3 regions of the Bradyrhizobium sp. CCGUVB23 genome follow, and region 3 is predicted to be linked to each of the others. Evidence: predicted binding sites of a transcription regulator. Region 3 holds the regulator's gene; each other region holds the start of a gene.
What was found. Region 3 encodes PhoB, which activates phosphate uptake and scavenging genes when phosphate is short. Its sites were predicted from a motif close to TGTCATNNANCTGTCAT; they were not measured.
Positions count from the first base shown of each region.

Region 1: phnF (phosphonate metabolism transcriptional regulator PhnF) is a predicted target of PhoB. The motif match lies at 2,484-2,500, and genes of this name have one in related genera.
Region 2: NLN62_RS33150 (UDP-2,3-diacylglucosamine diphosphatase) is a predicted target of PhoB. The motif match lies at 1,914-1,930, and genes of this name have one in related genera.

Region 1 is NZ_JANADQ010000001.1:4,683,895-4,688,813, forward strand. Features, by position in the region: gene phnE (phosphonate ABC transporter, permease protein PhnE) at 1-685, shown strand, start outside; gene phnE (phosphonate ABC transporter, permease protein PhnE) at 682-1,530, shown strand; gene phnF (phosphonate metabolism transcriptional regulator PhnF) at 1,718-2,449, opposite strand; gene phnG (phosphonate C-P lyase system protein PhnG) at 2,608-3,021, shown strand; gene phnH (phosphonate C-P lyase system protein PhnH) at 3,026-3,634, shown strand; gene NLN62_RS21515 (carbon-phosphorus lyase complex subunit PhnI) at 3,638-4,741, shown strand; gene NLN62_RS21520 (alpha-D-ribose 1-methylphosphonate 5-phosphate C-P-lyase PhnJ) at 4,738-4,919, shown strand, end outside.
Region 2 is NZ_JANADQ010000001.1:7,164,549-7,169,467, reverse strand. Features, by position in the region: gene NLN62_RS33155 (glycosyltransferase family 1 protein) at 35-1,078, opposite strand; gene NLN62_RS33150 (UDP-2,3-diacylglucosamine diphosphatase) at 1,078-1,890, opposite strand; gene thiD (bifunctional hydroxymethylpyrimidine kinase/phosphomethylpyrimidine kinase) at 2,118-2,918, opposite strand; gene NLN62_RS33140 (Lrp/AsnC ligand binding domain-containing protein) at 3,074-3,319, shown strand; gene NLN62_RS33135 (cytochrome c) at 3,316-4,242, opposite strand; gene NLN62_RS33130 (CHRD domain-containing protein) at 4,397-4,816, shown strand.
Region 3 is NZ_JANADQ010000001.1:3,309,011-3,313,929, forward strand. Features, by position in the region: gene NLN62_RS15120 (aspartate aminotransferase family protein) at 1-992, opposite strand, end outside; gene NLN62_RS15125 (GcrA family cell cycle regulator) at 1,450-1,962, shown strand; gene phoB (phosphate regulon transcriptional regulator PhoB) at 2,045-2,752, opposite strand; gene phoU (phosphate signaling complex protein PhoU) at 2,767-3,483, opposite strand; gene pstB (phosphate ABC transporter ATP-binding protein PstB) at 3,495-4,313, opposite strand; gene pstA (phosphate ABC transporter permease PstA) at 4,310-4,919, opposite strand, start outside.

The sequences.
Region 1 (4,919 bases), 1.4 Mb from region 3:
CGATCGCATCCTCACCCTCGACAGCGGCCAGCGCGTCTGGACCGATCCCGGCGAGTGGCTGTGGGGCTGGTGCAAATGGGGCAAGCTGCTCGGTGAGACGCTGCTGATCAGCTATGTCGGCACGCTGATCGGCGCGGTCTGCGCCTTCTGCCTGAATTTTTTCGCCGCTGAAAACACTTCGCCGGCGCCCTGGTTGCGCTTCACCGTGCGCCGGCTGCTCGAATTCGCCCGCACCGTGCCGGGCATCGTGTTCGCCCTGATCTTCGTCATGGCCTTCGGGCTCGGACCGATGGCCGGCGTGCTGGCGATCGCCATTCACTCGACCGGCGCGCTCGGCAAGCTGTTCGCCGAGATCGTGGAGAATGCCGACATGAAGCCGGTCGAAGGCGTGCGCTCGACCGGCGCGAGCTGGCTGTCCTGCATGCGCTTTGCCGTGCTGCCGCAGGTCTCGGCCGGCTATGTCAGCTACGCGCTGCTGCGCTTCGAGATCAATGTTCGCGAATCCTCGGTAATGGGTTTCGTCGGCGCCGGTGGCATCGGCCAGGAGCTCGTGGTCGCGATCCGCAAGTTCTATTACTCCGACGTCAGCGCGATCCTGCTGATGATCGTGCTCACGATCTTCGTCATCGATATCACCACCGGTTGGCTGCGCGCGCGGCTGTTCGGCAAGGATGCGCGGTCATGAAGGAGCTTGAGAAACCGGACACGGCGGCGCTGCGGGCGAAATATCCCGATGCCTTTGAACGGCCGGCTGCGGCGCGCCTTGCGACACCGGCCATGATCGCAGCCGCGCTCGCCGTCTTCATTTTCGGCCTGCACGATCTCGGCTTCGAGCCGGCAAAGTTCATCGCGGGCCTCAAGCAGCTCGGCTGGATCACCATGATGATGATCCCGCCCGATCCCGGAACGTCCCTGCCGCTGTATCTGAAGGCGCTCGGCGAGACGCTGTCGATCGCGCTGCTCGGCACCACGCTCGCGGCGACGCTGGCGCTGCCTGTCTCGCTGCTCGCGGCGCGCAACATCGTGCCGCCGAACATCATTCGCTTTCCGGTGCGTCGCTTCCTCGATTCGATCCGCGGCGTCGATACGCTGATCTGGGCGCTGGTCTGGATCAATGTCGTCGGGCTTGGCCCGTTCGCCGGCGTGCTCGCGATCATGGTCTCGGACTTCGGCGCGCTGGGAAAACTGTTTTCGGAGGCGATCGAGGCGGCCGACAAGAAGCAGGTCGAGGGCATCAGGGCGTCGGGCGGCAATGCCTTTCATGAGATCCGCTTCGGCCTGATGCCGCAGGTGCTGCCGGTCATCGCCGGCCAGGTGCTGTACTTCATCGAATCGAACACGCGTTCGGCCAGCATCATCGGCATCGTCGGCGCCGGCGGCATCGGCCTTCAGCTCGCCGAGCAGATCCGCGTGCTGGAATGGCAGAAGGTGTCGTTCCTCGTTCTGATGATCCTGGTCGCGGTCGCCGCGATCGACTTCATCTCCGGAAAGCTGCGCTTCGCCATTATCGGCAGGCGGGCTGTGGCGTAGAGCGCGAACTCTTCCCTTCTCCCCTTGTGGGAGAAGGTGGCGCGAAGCGCCGGATGAGGGGTCTCTTTCCGCAAACTCGATAGCCAGCGGCACTCGCGGAGAGAGACCCCTCACCCGGACCGCATCTGCCGATGCGATCCGACCTCTCCCACAAGGGGAGAGGTGCACCTACTGCGGGGCAACGCGTTCACCCATTCTCCACCAAAAACTCTACCCGCTCTGCCGCAAATCGCGAGCGCTTGGTCACTAGCGGCTTGCCGTCGGGGTCGACGTCGGTCGAATCGACCACCAGGATCGGACGCCCCAGCGCGAGATCGAGCCGCGCGGCGTCGGTTGCATCGACAATACCGGCGGTGATCCGCGTCGAGCCCCGGCGATAGTCGCGGACGCCGTAATGCGCGAGCAGCTTTGTCATCGAGCGCGTGGCGGCAAACACCGCGCCCGCGTCAGGAAAGAGTTCGGCTGATAGCCAGGACGTCGAGACGCAGATCGGCGTCCGGTCGGCAAAGCGCACGGATTCGATCCGGACCAGCGGCGCGCCGGTCTTCACGCCGAGTTCCCGTGCGAGCTCCCGGCTCGCAACATCCTCCGACGCCTCGATCAGCTGCCCGCGCGGCTCGCGGCCGCCGGCGCCGACGATCTCCGAGAAGCGCGTGCGCGAGCGCAGGGGATAGGCGAGCTTCTGCGCCTCGACATAGGTGCCGCTGCCGCGCTCGGCGCGCACCAGGCCGCGCTCGGCGAGCGCCGCCAGCGCGCGCCGAACCGTATGACGGTTCACACGATAGGTCTCGGCGATCTCCATCTCGCCCGGCAGCTTCTCGCCGGCGCCAAAGCGGCCGTCGGCGATGCCGCGCTCGATGCCGTCGGCGACCAGGCGCCACAGCGCGACGCCGGAAGAGGCGGTGTCCTGAAGGTTCATGTCGACCGGAAGCCCATCTCCAAAATCACAGGATCGTCATGAAACAGTCATGGCGCTTCATTATCAAGTTGTCTATTATCATAGACAACTTGGATTCGGCAAGCCTGGTGACCGACGTGACCCCGCAAGACAGCCTCAAGACCCGGCGCAAGGCGGCGATGGCCGTGCTGGTGCATGCGGAAGCGAGCGACATCGCAGGCCGCCTCCGCGGCCTCTCGCTGCCGCGACATGATGACCTGCGCGAGCCCGAGAACGGCCTCGTGATGCTGCGCGGCCGCGTCGGCGGCGATGGCGCACCGTTCAATCTGGGCGAGGCTACCGTGTCGCGCGCCGCGGTGCGGCTTGCGACCGGCGAGGTCGGTTTCGGCTATACGCTCGGCCGCGACGGTGAGAAGGCCAGGCTGATCGCGCTCTGTGACGCGCTGGTGCAGTCGGAAGAGTTTGCGGGCGGGGTCGAGCGGGAGGTCGTCGCGCCGCTGCGCGCGGAGCTGCTTGCGCGGCAGGCGCAGCGCGCCGCGCAGACGGCCGCAACGAAGGTTGATTTCTACACCATGGTGCGCGGTGAGGGGTGAGGCCATGACCACGATTGCGGAACTGCCGCCGGGCTTCGCCGACAAGGTGTTGTCGGCGCAATCGACCTTTCGCTCGGTGATGGACGCGATGGCGCGGCCGGGCTCGGTGCAGAGCATCGTGCCGATCGCGGGGGCGCCCGGACCGATGATGCGCGGCACGGCGGCGATCGCGCTCACGCTGTTCGATCACGACACGCCGCTCTGGCTCGATGCGCGGATGTCTGAAAGCTCCGACGTGCTGAAATGGCTGAAGTTCCACACCGGTGCGCCAATAGTCCAGGATTCCTCGATCGCGAGCTTTGCGCTCATCGCGGATGGTGCCGCGCTTCCGTCGCTCGATCGCTTTGCGCTCGGCAGCAACGAGTATCCGGACCGCTCGACGACCTTGATCCTGCAAGTGGAGAGCCTCGACGCAGGCGCCGCCTTTGAGCTGCGCGGCCCGGGCATTGATGGCATGACGAGGCTTCAGGTGGCGATCCGGCCCGCCGACCTGTTCGAGCGCCTGCGCATCAACGACGCGCTGTTTCCGCGCGGCATCGACGTTGTGCTTGTCGCTGATGACGCCGTGGTTGCGATCCCGCGCACCACGCGGGTCGTGAACAAGGGAAGTTAACGTATGTATGTCGCAGTCAAAGGCGGCGAACGCGCCATCGAGAACGCCCATCGCCTGCTGGCGCACGCGCGGCGCGGCGATCAGGGCGTTCCCGAAATTTCGCTCGATCAGATTTCCGAGCAGCTCGGCCTTGCCGTCGATCGCGTCATGAGCGAAGGCTCGCTCTATGATCGCGAGCTTGCTGCGCTTGCGATCAAGCAGGCGCGCGGCGACCTGATCGAGGCGATCTTCCTGGTCCGCGCCTTCCGCGCCACCTTGCCGCGCTTCGGCGCGAGCGAGCCGGTCGACACCGGCGCCATGCGGGTGCAGCGGCGGGTGTCATCGACCTTCAAGGACATTCCGGGCGGGCAGATCCTCGGGCCGACCTTCGACTACACGCATCGCCTGCTCGATCCGGGTCTTGCCGAAGGTTTCGTGCCGGATGAGCCGGCGACGGCCGAAGCCTCGCCTGCGGCCACGCCGCGCGTGACCGACATTCTCGGTCGCGATGGCTTGATCGAGCCGTCGCCGCAAGTAGAAGACGGCGTGCCCATCGGCGATCTCACGCGCGAGCCGCTGAATTTTCCAGCCGATCGCGACCTGCGGCTGCAGAATCTCGCACGCGGCGACGAAGGTTTTCTGCTGGCGATGGGTTATTCGACCCAGCGCGGCTATGGCCGCAACCATCCGTTCGCCGGCGAGATCCGCTTCGGCGAGGTCGAGGTCGAGTTCTTCGCCGAGGACGTCGGCTTCGCCGTGCCGCTTGGCGCGATCGAGCTCACCGAATGCCAGATGGTCAACCAGTTCAAGGGCTCGGCGACGGAAGCGCCCTGCTTCACGCGAGGCTATGGCCTCGTCTTCGGCCAGAGCGAGCGCAAGACCATGTCGATGGCGCTGGTCGATCGCGCGCTTCGGGCGCGCGAGCTCGGCGAGGAGGTGCTTGCGCCGGCGCAGGACGAGGAGTTCGTGATGTCGCATTCCGACAACGTCCAGGCCACCGGCTTCGTCGAGCATCTGAAGCTGCCGCACTATGTCGACTTCCAGTCCGAGCTTGGCCTGCTGCGTAAGCTGCGACAGGAATTTGCCGAGGCCAACGACGTCGAGCCGATGAAGGAGGCCGCGGAATGAACGCGCCTGCCTACAATTTTGCCTATCTCGACGAGCAGACCAAGCGGATGATCCGCCGTGCGATCCTCAAGGCGATCGCGATTCCCGGCTACCAGGTCCCGTTTGCCAGCCGCGAAATGCCGATGCCCTATGGCTGGGGCACCGGTGGCGTGCAGGTCACGGCCGCGATTCTCGGACC
Region 2 (4,919 bases), 3.9 Mb from region 3:
CCCACGGCTGGGAAGACACCGCCGCGTGAGAGTATCAGGCGACGAAGCGCGGCTGTTCCCGTCCGCCTGCGTGCGGCAGCACGGCGCCGACGGCCCGGATGCTGTCGACGAAGGCGCGCGCCGAGGCCTCCCAGGTATGATTGGCGGCAAATTCGACGCAGGCCTGCCTGGAAATGTCGAGTGCGACGAGGCAGGCGCTGCGCAGATCCTCGTCCAGCACCCCGACCGGCGCATCGCCGATCACGTCCCGCGGCCCATTCACCGGGAAGGCCGCGACCGGCAGGCCGCTCGCCAGCGCTTCGAGGAGCACGAGGCCAAAGGTGTCGGTCCGGCTCGGAAACACGAACACGTCAGCCGCGGCATAGATTTCGGCCAGCGCCTCGCCGTGCTTTTCGCCTAAGAAGATCGCCTGGGGATAGGCCTGCTCCAGGCCAGCGCGCGCCGGGCCGTCGCCGACGATCACCTTGGTGCCGGGCAGATCGAGGTCGAGGAATGCTTCCAGATTCTTCTCCACCGCGACGCGGCCGACGCAGAGGAACACCGGCGCGGGAAAGCAGAGATCGATGGCGCGGGGATAGAACAGCTTGTTGTCGACGCCGCGCGGCCACAGCACGACATTGTCAAAGCCGCGCTCGCTGAGCTCACGCGCCAGTGCCGGGGTCGCCGCCATCACGGCGCGGCTGGGCGCGTGGAAGCGGCGCAGCGCCCGCCAGATCAGCGATCCCGGAACCGGCACCCTGGCCCGGACATATTCAGGAAAGCGGGTGTGGAAGCTCGTCGTGAACGGCAGCTTGCGCTGCCGGCAATAGCGGCGGACCATGAGGCCGATCGGCCCTTCGGTCGCGATATGGATACTGTCGGGACGCGCTTCCTCGATCAGCTTTGCGATCTTCGCTGGCCGCGGCATCGCGAGCCGCACGTCGCGATAGCTCGGCATCGCGAAGGTACGGAACGATTGCGGGGTGAGGGAGCTGAACTCGACGTCCAGCGCCTTCGCGGCGTCGGCGAGCTTGGTCAGCGTCCGAACCACACCGTTGACTTGCGGGTGCCAGGCGTCGGTCGCGACCAGGATGCGCATCACGCAGCTCTTGCGGCCACCGGCACGACCGGCGCGGCCTTTCGCAACTGGTCGGCCCAGGTGATGATCTCGAATTGACCGTCGTCATGCTCGGCCAAGGCGGTGCAGCTCTCCACCCAGTCGCCGCAATTCATGTAGCGGATGCCGTTCTCGTCACGGATCACGGCATAGTGGATGTGGCCACAGATCACGCCGTCGGCCTCGTGGCGCCGTGCTTCGGCGGCAAGCGCCTGCTCGAACGCGCCGATATAGTTGACGGCGTTCTTGACCTTCAGCTTCGCCCATTGCGACAGCGACCAATAGGGCACGCCGAAGGCGCGACGGAAGAAGTTGACGAGCCGGTTCACCTGGATCGCGAAATCGTAGGCCTTGTCGCCGAGATGGGCGAGCCAGCGCGCGTTCTGCACCACGAGGTCGAAGATGTCGCCGTGGATCACGAGGTAACGCTTGCCGTCCGCGCCGGTGTGGACGGTGTTTTCGACCACATCGATGCCGCCGAAATGCGTGCCGTAATAGTTCCGCAGAAACTCGTCGTGATTGCCGGGGATGTAGATGACCTTGGCGCCCTTGCGCGCCTTGCGCAGCAGTTTCTGGACGAGATCGTTATGCGATTGCGGCCAGTACCAGCCTGATTTCAGCGCCCAGCCATCGACGATGTCGCCGACGAGATAGATGGTGTCGGCATCGTGGTAGCGCAGGAAGTCGAGCAGAAGATCGGCTTGCGAACCGCGGGCCCCGAGATGAACGTCGGAGATGAACAAGGTCCGAAAGCGCCGTTCGGGACTCTCGTCACTCATATCGTAACTTCCCATGCATCAGCCTGTAACAATGTCCCGTGACAGGGGGATGACCGATTGAACCTGTGAGGCACCCTCAGATACGAATCAAACTTTGCCTCGCCCTCCCCGCGGATATCAGCCGCATGCGACAATCAGGCGACATGGCGTCGCAGACGCCTCCGCAAAACACCGGAAACCGATAGGTTTGTTGGTTAACGCCAGCGGGCCGCGCGCGGCCGCCGCCGCCATCGCGGCCGAGGTCAATAGAGCTTGTGGAAATGATGGATCGGTCCGTGGCCGTGACCGACGCTGAAGCGGTCGGCAGCCGCAATCGCCGCGCTGATCCAGGCCTTGGCATTGCGCACGGCGGTCGCGAGGTCTTCGCCCTTGGCGAGACCTGCTGCGACGGCAGACGACAGCGAGCAGCCAGTGCCATGGGTATTTTTGGTGGAGACCCGCGGCGCGGCGAGCGCTATCAAGCCATCCGCGCTGACGAGATAGTCGATGCTCTCGGCACCTGTCCCATGCCCGCCCTTGATCAGCACCGCACGAGCGCCAAGCGCGAGCAGGCGTCGCCCCTGGCTCTCGATCCCGGCCTCGCTCTCCGCCACCTTCTCGTCGAGCAGCGCGGCAGCCTCGGGCAGGTTCGGCGTGATCAGCGACGCGAGCGGAATGAGTCTCTTGCGCAGCGCTTCGACGGCTTCTGCCGCCAGCAGCCGGTCGCCGGAGGTCGCGACCATCACGGGATCGAGCACGACATGCCGCGGCGACCATCGCGTCAGGCTGGAGGCGATCGCATCGATGCTCACGGCCTGCGCCACCATGCCGATCTTGACCGCGCGGACATCGAGATCGGAGAACACCGCATCGATCTGCGCGGTCACGAACGCGACGGGCACCGCATGAATGCTGGTCACGCCTTTGGTATTTTGCGCGGTCAGCGCCGTGATCGCGGAGGCGCCATAGACGCCGAGCGCGGCGAAGGTCTTCAGGTCGGCCTGGATGCCGGCGCCGCCGCTCGAATCGGAGCCGGCGATGGTCAGCGCTGTGGGCGTCGTCATGGCGCGCCTTTTCGTTGGATCGGGGCCATGTTCTGTCCTAACCCGCAGATCCGGGGGCAGCAAGCTGGCTTGCGCCCGGGGGCAGCAAGTTCGCTTGCTAAAGTCGGCCGATTTTGGCCTATTAGCCGCCAAATCATGCCTTCGGAGTAGCCGCGATGGTTCCTTTCTTCGTCCAGATCAAATGCAAGCTCGGCCAGTCCTACACGGTCGCCAACGCGCTCGCCGAAGCCGAGATCGCCTCCGAGATCTATTCCACGGCGGGTCACTACGACCTCTTGGTGAAGTTCTATGTCGACAAGGACACCGACATAGGCCACTTCATCAATGAGAAGGTGCAGATCCTGCCGGGCATCCAGGACACCCTCACCATCATCACCTTCAAGGCATTTGGCGGCCGCTAGCCGCCCTCCTTCCGCTTCGGCGGCGGCTTGGGTCCCTCGACCGGCGGCAGCGATTTCAGATATTCGGCCATCGCGGCGCGGTCCTCGGCCGTGAGCTGCGCGAGATTCTTGATCACGGGCCGCATCGCGCCGGAGGCGCTGTCGCCCTCTGGCATGTCGCCGGTCTCGAGGAAATCGGCGATGTCCTTCTCGCTCCAGTCGCCGATTCCCTTTTGCGTGATGTTCGGCACCCATCCCTCGCCTTCCGGACTGGGGCCGCCGGCAAAGCGCTGCGACGTGATGAGGCCGCCGAGCAGATTGCGCGGGCTGTGGCACTCGGCGCAGTGGCCAAAACTGTTCACGAGATAGGCGCCGCGATTCCATTGCGGCGAGCGCGCAGCATCCGCCACGAACGGCGCGCCGTCCATGAACAGCCATTTCCAGACCCCGACATTGCGGCGGATGTTGAACGGAAACGGCAGGTCGTGATCGCGCACCCTGCCCGACACGGCGGGCAGCGTCTTCAGATAGGCAAAGAGATCGCGGACATCGTCCACCTTCGCATGCGCGTAGGACGTATAGGGAAACGCCGGAAAGTAGTGCGAGCCATCAGGCGAAACACCCTTCATCACCGCATTGACGAAATCGACCTCGCTCCAGCGTCCGATGCCGTCGCTTGGGTCCTGCGAGATGTTCGGTGCGTAGAAGGTGCCGAACGGTGAGCCGATGGCAAGGCCTCCGCCGAGCCGCAGGCGGTCGGGCTGGTTCGGCACAGCGTGGCAGGCCGCGCAGCCGCCGGCGTTGAAGAGCTCCTGGCCGTTGACAAGATCGGGCGCGCGCGAGGTCGCCGGCAGCGCCAGTGCGACCGGCGCCGTGAGCCACCAATAGAGCGCGAGGCCGAGACCGGCGGCAAGCAGCGCAGCAATGATTGTTCGTCGCAACATTCGTGAGATCCATCGATGTCCGGCGAACTTAAAGGCGTGGCCGCGGCCGCTCCAGCCACGAATAATTTAGATGGTTTGAACGCCCGACGGGAATAAATTCCAAATCGCACTGTTTGGAGGTTTGCCACCTTTCGAGGTCAACAGGGAGAGAACCATGAACAAGCCCCTTTTTGCCACGCTCGCGCTGACGGCTGCATTTGCGTTTGCCGGACCCGCCTGCGCGGAGAAACTGAAGGCGACACTGGACGGCAAGGCCGAGGTGCCTGCGACGACCAGCAGCGGCACTGGCACGGCCGATCTGGATTATGATGCCGCCAGCAAGAAACTCTCCTGGACCGTCACCTATTCCGGACTTTCGGGCCCCGCGACCGCCGCTCACTTCCACGGCCCGGCCGAGTCCGGCAAGAACGCTGGCGTCGCAGTCGCGATCCCGAATGCTGCGTCGAGCCCCGTCAAGGGCGAAGCGACGCTCACCGACGCGCAAGCCGCCGATCTGCTCAGCGGCAAATACTACGTCAACATCCACACCGCAGCGAACCCGGGCGGCGAGATTCGCGGCCAGGTGACGAAGTAAGCGCTGCATTATCTTGCCACGAAATGAGGCCGGGCGTTCGCAGGAGCGTCCGGTCTTTTTCCGGCCTACGACCGAAGAGGCGGGCGCAAACCTGCTTCAACGT
Region 3 (4,919 bases):
TCGCCGCGCACCTCGCTGACGACATCGGGATGGCGGTCGATCACGGAGGCCAGCTTCTGCTTGAGCAGCAGCGACATCTTCTGCACGTGATCGAAGAAACCGGGCTTGAGCATGACGTCGAGCACGGCGTTCGCCGCGGACACGGCGAGCGGATTGCCGCCGAAGGTCGAGCCGTGCGAGCCGGGCGTCATGCCTGAGGCGGCTTCGGCGGTCGCAAGGCACGCGCCGATCGGAAAGCCGCCGCCGAGTGCCTTCGCAAGCGACATCACGTCGGGAGTCACGCCGAGACGGCGATGGGCAAAGAGATCGCCGGTGCGGCCCATGCCGGTCTGCACCTCGTCGAAGGCAAGCAGAAGACCATGCTCGTCGCAGAGCTGGCGCAGCGCGCGATAGAAGGCGGGAGGAGCCGAGCGTACGCCGCCCTCGCCCTGGATCGGCTCGATCAGGATGCCTGCAGTCTGTGGGCCGATCGCCTTCTTGACGGCTTCGAGGTCGCCATGCGGCACCTGGTCAAAGCCGTCGAGCTGCGGGCCGAAACCTTCGAGATATTTTGCCGAGCCGGTCGCCGCGAGCGTTGCCAGCGTGCGGCCATGGAAGGCGCCCTCGAAAGTGATCATGCGGTAGCGCTCGGGATGGCCCTTGGAGGCGTGATAGCGGCGCACCACTTTGATTACGCATTCCATCGCCTCGGCGCCGGAATTGCAGAAGAACACGAAGTCCGCAAAGCTCTCGTTGCAGAGCCTGACTGCCAGCTTCTCGCCGTCCGGGCTCTGGAACAGGTTCGACATGTGCCAGAGCTTCGTGGCCTGCTCCTGCAAGGCCTTGACCAAAGCGGGATGTGCATGGCCCAGCGCATTCACGGCGACACCCGAGGTGAAATCGAGATAGCGCTCGCCATTGGTCGCGACCAGCCAGCAGCCTTCGCCGCGCTCGAAGCCGAGCTCGGCCCTGGCGAAAACGGGAAGCAAATGCGTCGCGGCGCTTTTGGTCATGACGGTCACTTGAATGTTGAGGCTGGCTCACGAGACTGCCTTGCGCAGCGCATCGTTGACCTGCCCGGAAAACGAAACGTGCCGCCTTTTAAGGGCGGCACGTGTCACCATTTTATGCTTGGAAAAACCGCTGTCAATGCCGCCAGAAGGCCCTGCAAGGCGTGCGGCCGTAGTCTTGCGGTGGCATTTTTGAGTTCTTTTAGCGACGGAACATGTGGACGCGGAGCCGCAGACTCTTGCGCGGGAGTCACGCCATATTGTAGCGTTTCCCCTGTCAGATACGACATCTCGTGCAGCAGTTCTGATCCTCTTAGTCCTCATGTACCGGCGTAGCGTTCAGGTGCGTTTTCGCGCCCGGCGAGCCTTAAGGGATTCTGGCGGCACGGGTTTTTCGAGGCTTAGACATCGCCACGCGGCCCCAAGGGATTGGCAGGCGCGCGGCGAGGGGAAGGGTGCAATGACGGTTTTGACCTGGTCCGACGATCGCGTCGAGCAATTGAAAAAGCTCTGGGAAGCCGGGCTTTCGGCCAGCCAGATCGCTGCCGAACTCGGGAATGTGACCCGCAACGCCGTAATCGGCAAGGTGCACCGGCTGGGCCTGTCCGGCCGCGCCAAGAGCCCGTCCTCGGCGGCTCCCCGGCCGCGCAAGGCGCGCCCGGCGCAGCACATGATGCGGGTGAGCCGCCCGATCTCGCGCGGCAACACCGCCCTCGCCCAGGCCTTCGAGGTCGAGGTCGAGCCCGATCCGATCACCTATGACAATGTCGTTCCGATGAGCCAGCGCCTGTCGCTGCTCGAGCTCAACGAGGCGACCTGCCACTGGCCGGTCGGCGATCCCTCGAGCCCGGATTTCTTCTTCTGCGGCGGCAAGTCGCTCTCGGGCCTGCCCTATTGCGCACAGCACTCGCGCGTCGCCTACCAGCCGGCCGCCGACCGCCGCCGCGCACCGGCCAAGCCCGGCACGCGCTGAGTTCAGCCACAAACGACAACGTCCCGGTGCAAGGCCGGGACGCTTGATCGAGAAACGTCAGCGCGCCATCCGGCGCGCTTTTTTACGTCTGCTCCGCCTTCGCGAAACGATCATCCAGCGCGTAGCCGGCGCCACGGACGGTGCGGATCGGGTCCTGCTCGCGACCGAGATTGAGCAGCTTGCGCAGGCGGCCGATGTGGACGTCGACGGTGCGCTCGTCGATATAGATGTCGCGGCCCCAGACGCTGTCGAGCAGCTGCTCGCGCGAGAACACCCGGCCGGGATGCTCCAGGAAGAACTCCAGGAGGCGATATTCGGTCGGGCCGAGGTCGATCGGCCGACCGGAGCGCGCCACGCGGCGCTTCTCGCGGTCGAGCTCGATGTCGCCAAAGGCGAGTATGGTCGCGAGCCGCTCGGGGCTTGCACGCCGGAGCAGGCCTTTCACGCGCGCGAGCAATTCGGGCACCGAGAACGGCTTGACGATGTAGTCGTCGGCGCCGGTCGCAAGCCCGCGCACCCGCTCGCTCTCCTCACCGCGCGCGGTGAGCATGATGATCGGCAGCTGCTTGGTCTCGGGCCTGGCGCGAAGCCTGCGGCACAGCTCGATGCCGGACAGTCCCGGCAGCATCCAGTCGAGCACGATCAGGTCGGGAATGTGCTCCTTGAGGCGGGTGTCGGCGTCGTCGCCGCGCATCACCGTCTCGACATCGTAGCCGTCGCCTTCGAGGTTGTAGCGCAACAGCTCGGTCAGCGCTTCCTCGTCCTCAACAACCAGAATGCGTGCGCCCATGGCGTCGTCGCTCCTTAAGTGTTCGGCACGGTCGTGGCGAAGGTCGTCATATCGCCCTTCGGCCGCTTGTCCGCGATGGCCTGACCTTCGATCATGTAGAAGACGGTCTCGGCGATGTTGGTCGCATGGTCGCCAATCCGCTCGATGTTCTTGGCGCAGAACATCAAATGGATGCAGAACGAGATGTTGCGCGGATCCTCCATCATGTAGGTGAGGAGCTCGCGGAACAGCGAGGTGCAGATCGCGTCGACCTCCTCGTCGCCCTTCCACACCATCATCGCCGCCGGCAGGTCATGCGCGGCATAGGCGTCCAGCACCGACTTGACCTGCTGCTGCACGAGGTCGGTCATGTGTTCCAGGCCGCGGAACAGCTTCAGCGGATGGAAATCGGTTTCCAGCGCGGCGACGCGCTTGCCCATGTTCTTGGCGAGGTCGCCGATCCGCTCCAGATCGGTCGCAACGCGCATGGCGCCGACGATCTCGCGCAGGTCGACCGCCATCGGCTGCCGGCGCGCGATCGTGAGCACGGCGCGCTCCTCGATCTTCTTCTGGAGCGCGTCGATCTCGGCGTCGGTCGCCACCACGCGCTGGCCGAGAGCGACGTCACGGCGGATCAGCGCATCGACGGAATCGACGATCATGCGCTCGGCAAGGCCGCCCATCTCCGCAACGAGCCGCGTGAGCTCCTGGAGGTCGGTGTCGAAGGCCTTTGCGGTATGTTCAGAAGCCATTTCCTGTCTCCTCAGCCGAAGCGGCCGGTGATGTAGTCCTGGGTGCGCCGGTCGCTGGGCGACGTGAAGATCTTGCTGGTCTCGTCGAACTCGATCAACTCGCCAAGATACATGAAGGCGGTCTTGTCGGAGACGCGCGCCGCCTGCTGCATGTTGTGGGTGACGATCGCGATCGTGTAGTTCTCTGCGAGCTCCTGGATAAGCTCCTCGACCTTGGCGGTCGAGATCGGATCGAGCGCCGAGCAGGGCTCGTCGAACAGGATCACCTCAGGACGCACCGCAACGGTGCGGGCGATACAGAGACGCTGCTGCTGGCCGCCGGAGAGCGACAGGCCGGAGGCGTTGAGCTTGTCCTTGACCTCGTTCCACAGCGCGCCGCCGCGCAGCGCCTTCTCGACCCGGTCGTCCATCTCGGACTTGGAGATCTTCTCATAGAGGCGGATGCCGAAGGCGATGTTCTCGTAGATCGTCATCGGGAACGGCGTCGGCTTCTGGAACACCATGCCGACGCGAGCGCGCAGCAGATTGAGGTCGAGCTTGGTGTCGAGGATGTTGGTCTGGTCGAGCATGAGCTGACCGGTGGCGCGCTGGCCCGGATAGAGATCGTACATCCGGTTGAAGATGCGCAGCAGGGTCGACTTGCCGCAGCCCGACGGACCGATGAACGCCGTAACGCGGTTGGTGCCGAGCGTCAGGTTGATGTTCTTCAGCGCGTGGTGCTCGCCGTAATAGAAATTGAGGTTGCGCACCGTCACCTTGGCCGGAGCCTCAGGCAGCGTCGGCGACGCCTGACGTCCGGTGGAACTTACGGAAACGGACAGATCGCTCATTTTGCAGTCCTCTCGGCGCCAAGAATGCGCGCGCCAATGTTCAGGGCAAGCACGGTCAGGGTGATCAGCAGCGCCCCGCTCCAGGCCAGCTGCTTCCAGTAGGCGTAGGGGCTCTGCACGAAATTGTTGATGGTGACCGGCAGATTCGCCATCGTCTTGTTCAGGCTGAGGCTGAAGAACTGGTTCGACAAGGCGGTGAACAGCAGCGGCGCGGTCTCACCGGCAACGCGGGCGGTCGCGAGCAGCACACCGGTGATGAGGCCGGAGCGCGCCGCGCGGTAGGCGATCCGCTTGATCACCAGCGAGCGCGGCAGGCCGAGCGCGGAGGCCGCTTCGCGCAGCGCGTTCGGCACCAGCAGCAGCATGTCCTCGGTCGTGCGCAGCACCACCGGGATCACGATGACGGCCAGCGCGAGGGAGCCGGCGATCGCGGAGAAGCCGCGCATCGGCACCACCACCGCGCCATAGATGAACAGGCCGATGATGATCGAGGGCGCGCTGAGCAGGATGTCGTTGATGAAGCGGATCACCGAGGTCAGCTTGTCGTTGCGGCCGTACTCGGCGAGATAGGTGCCGGCGAACAGGCCGAGCGGCGCGCCGATGCCG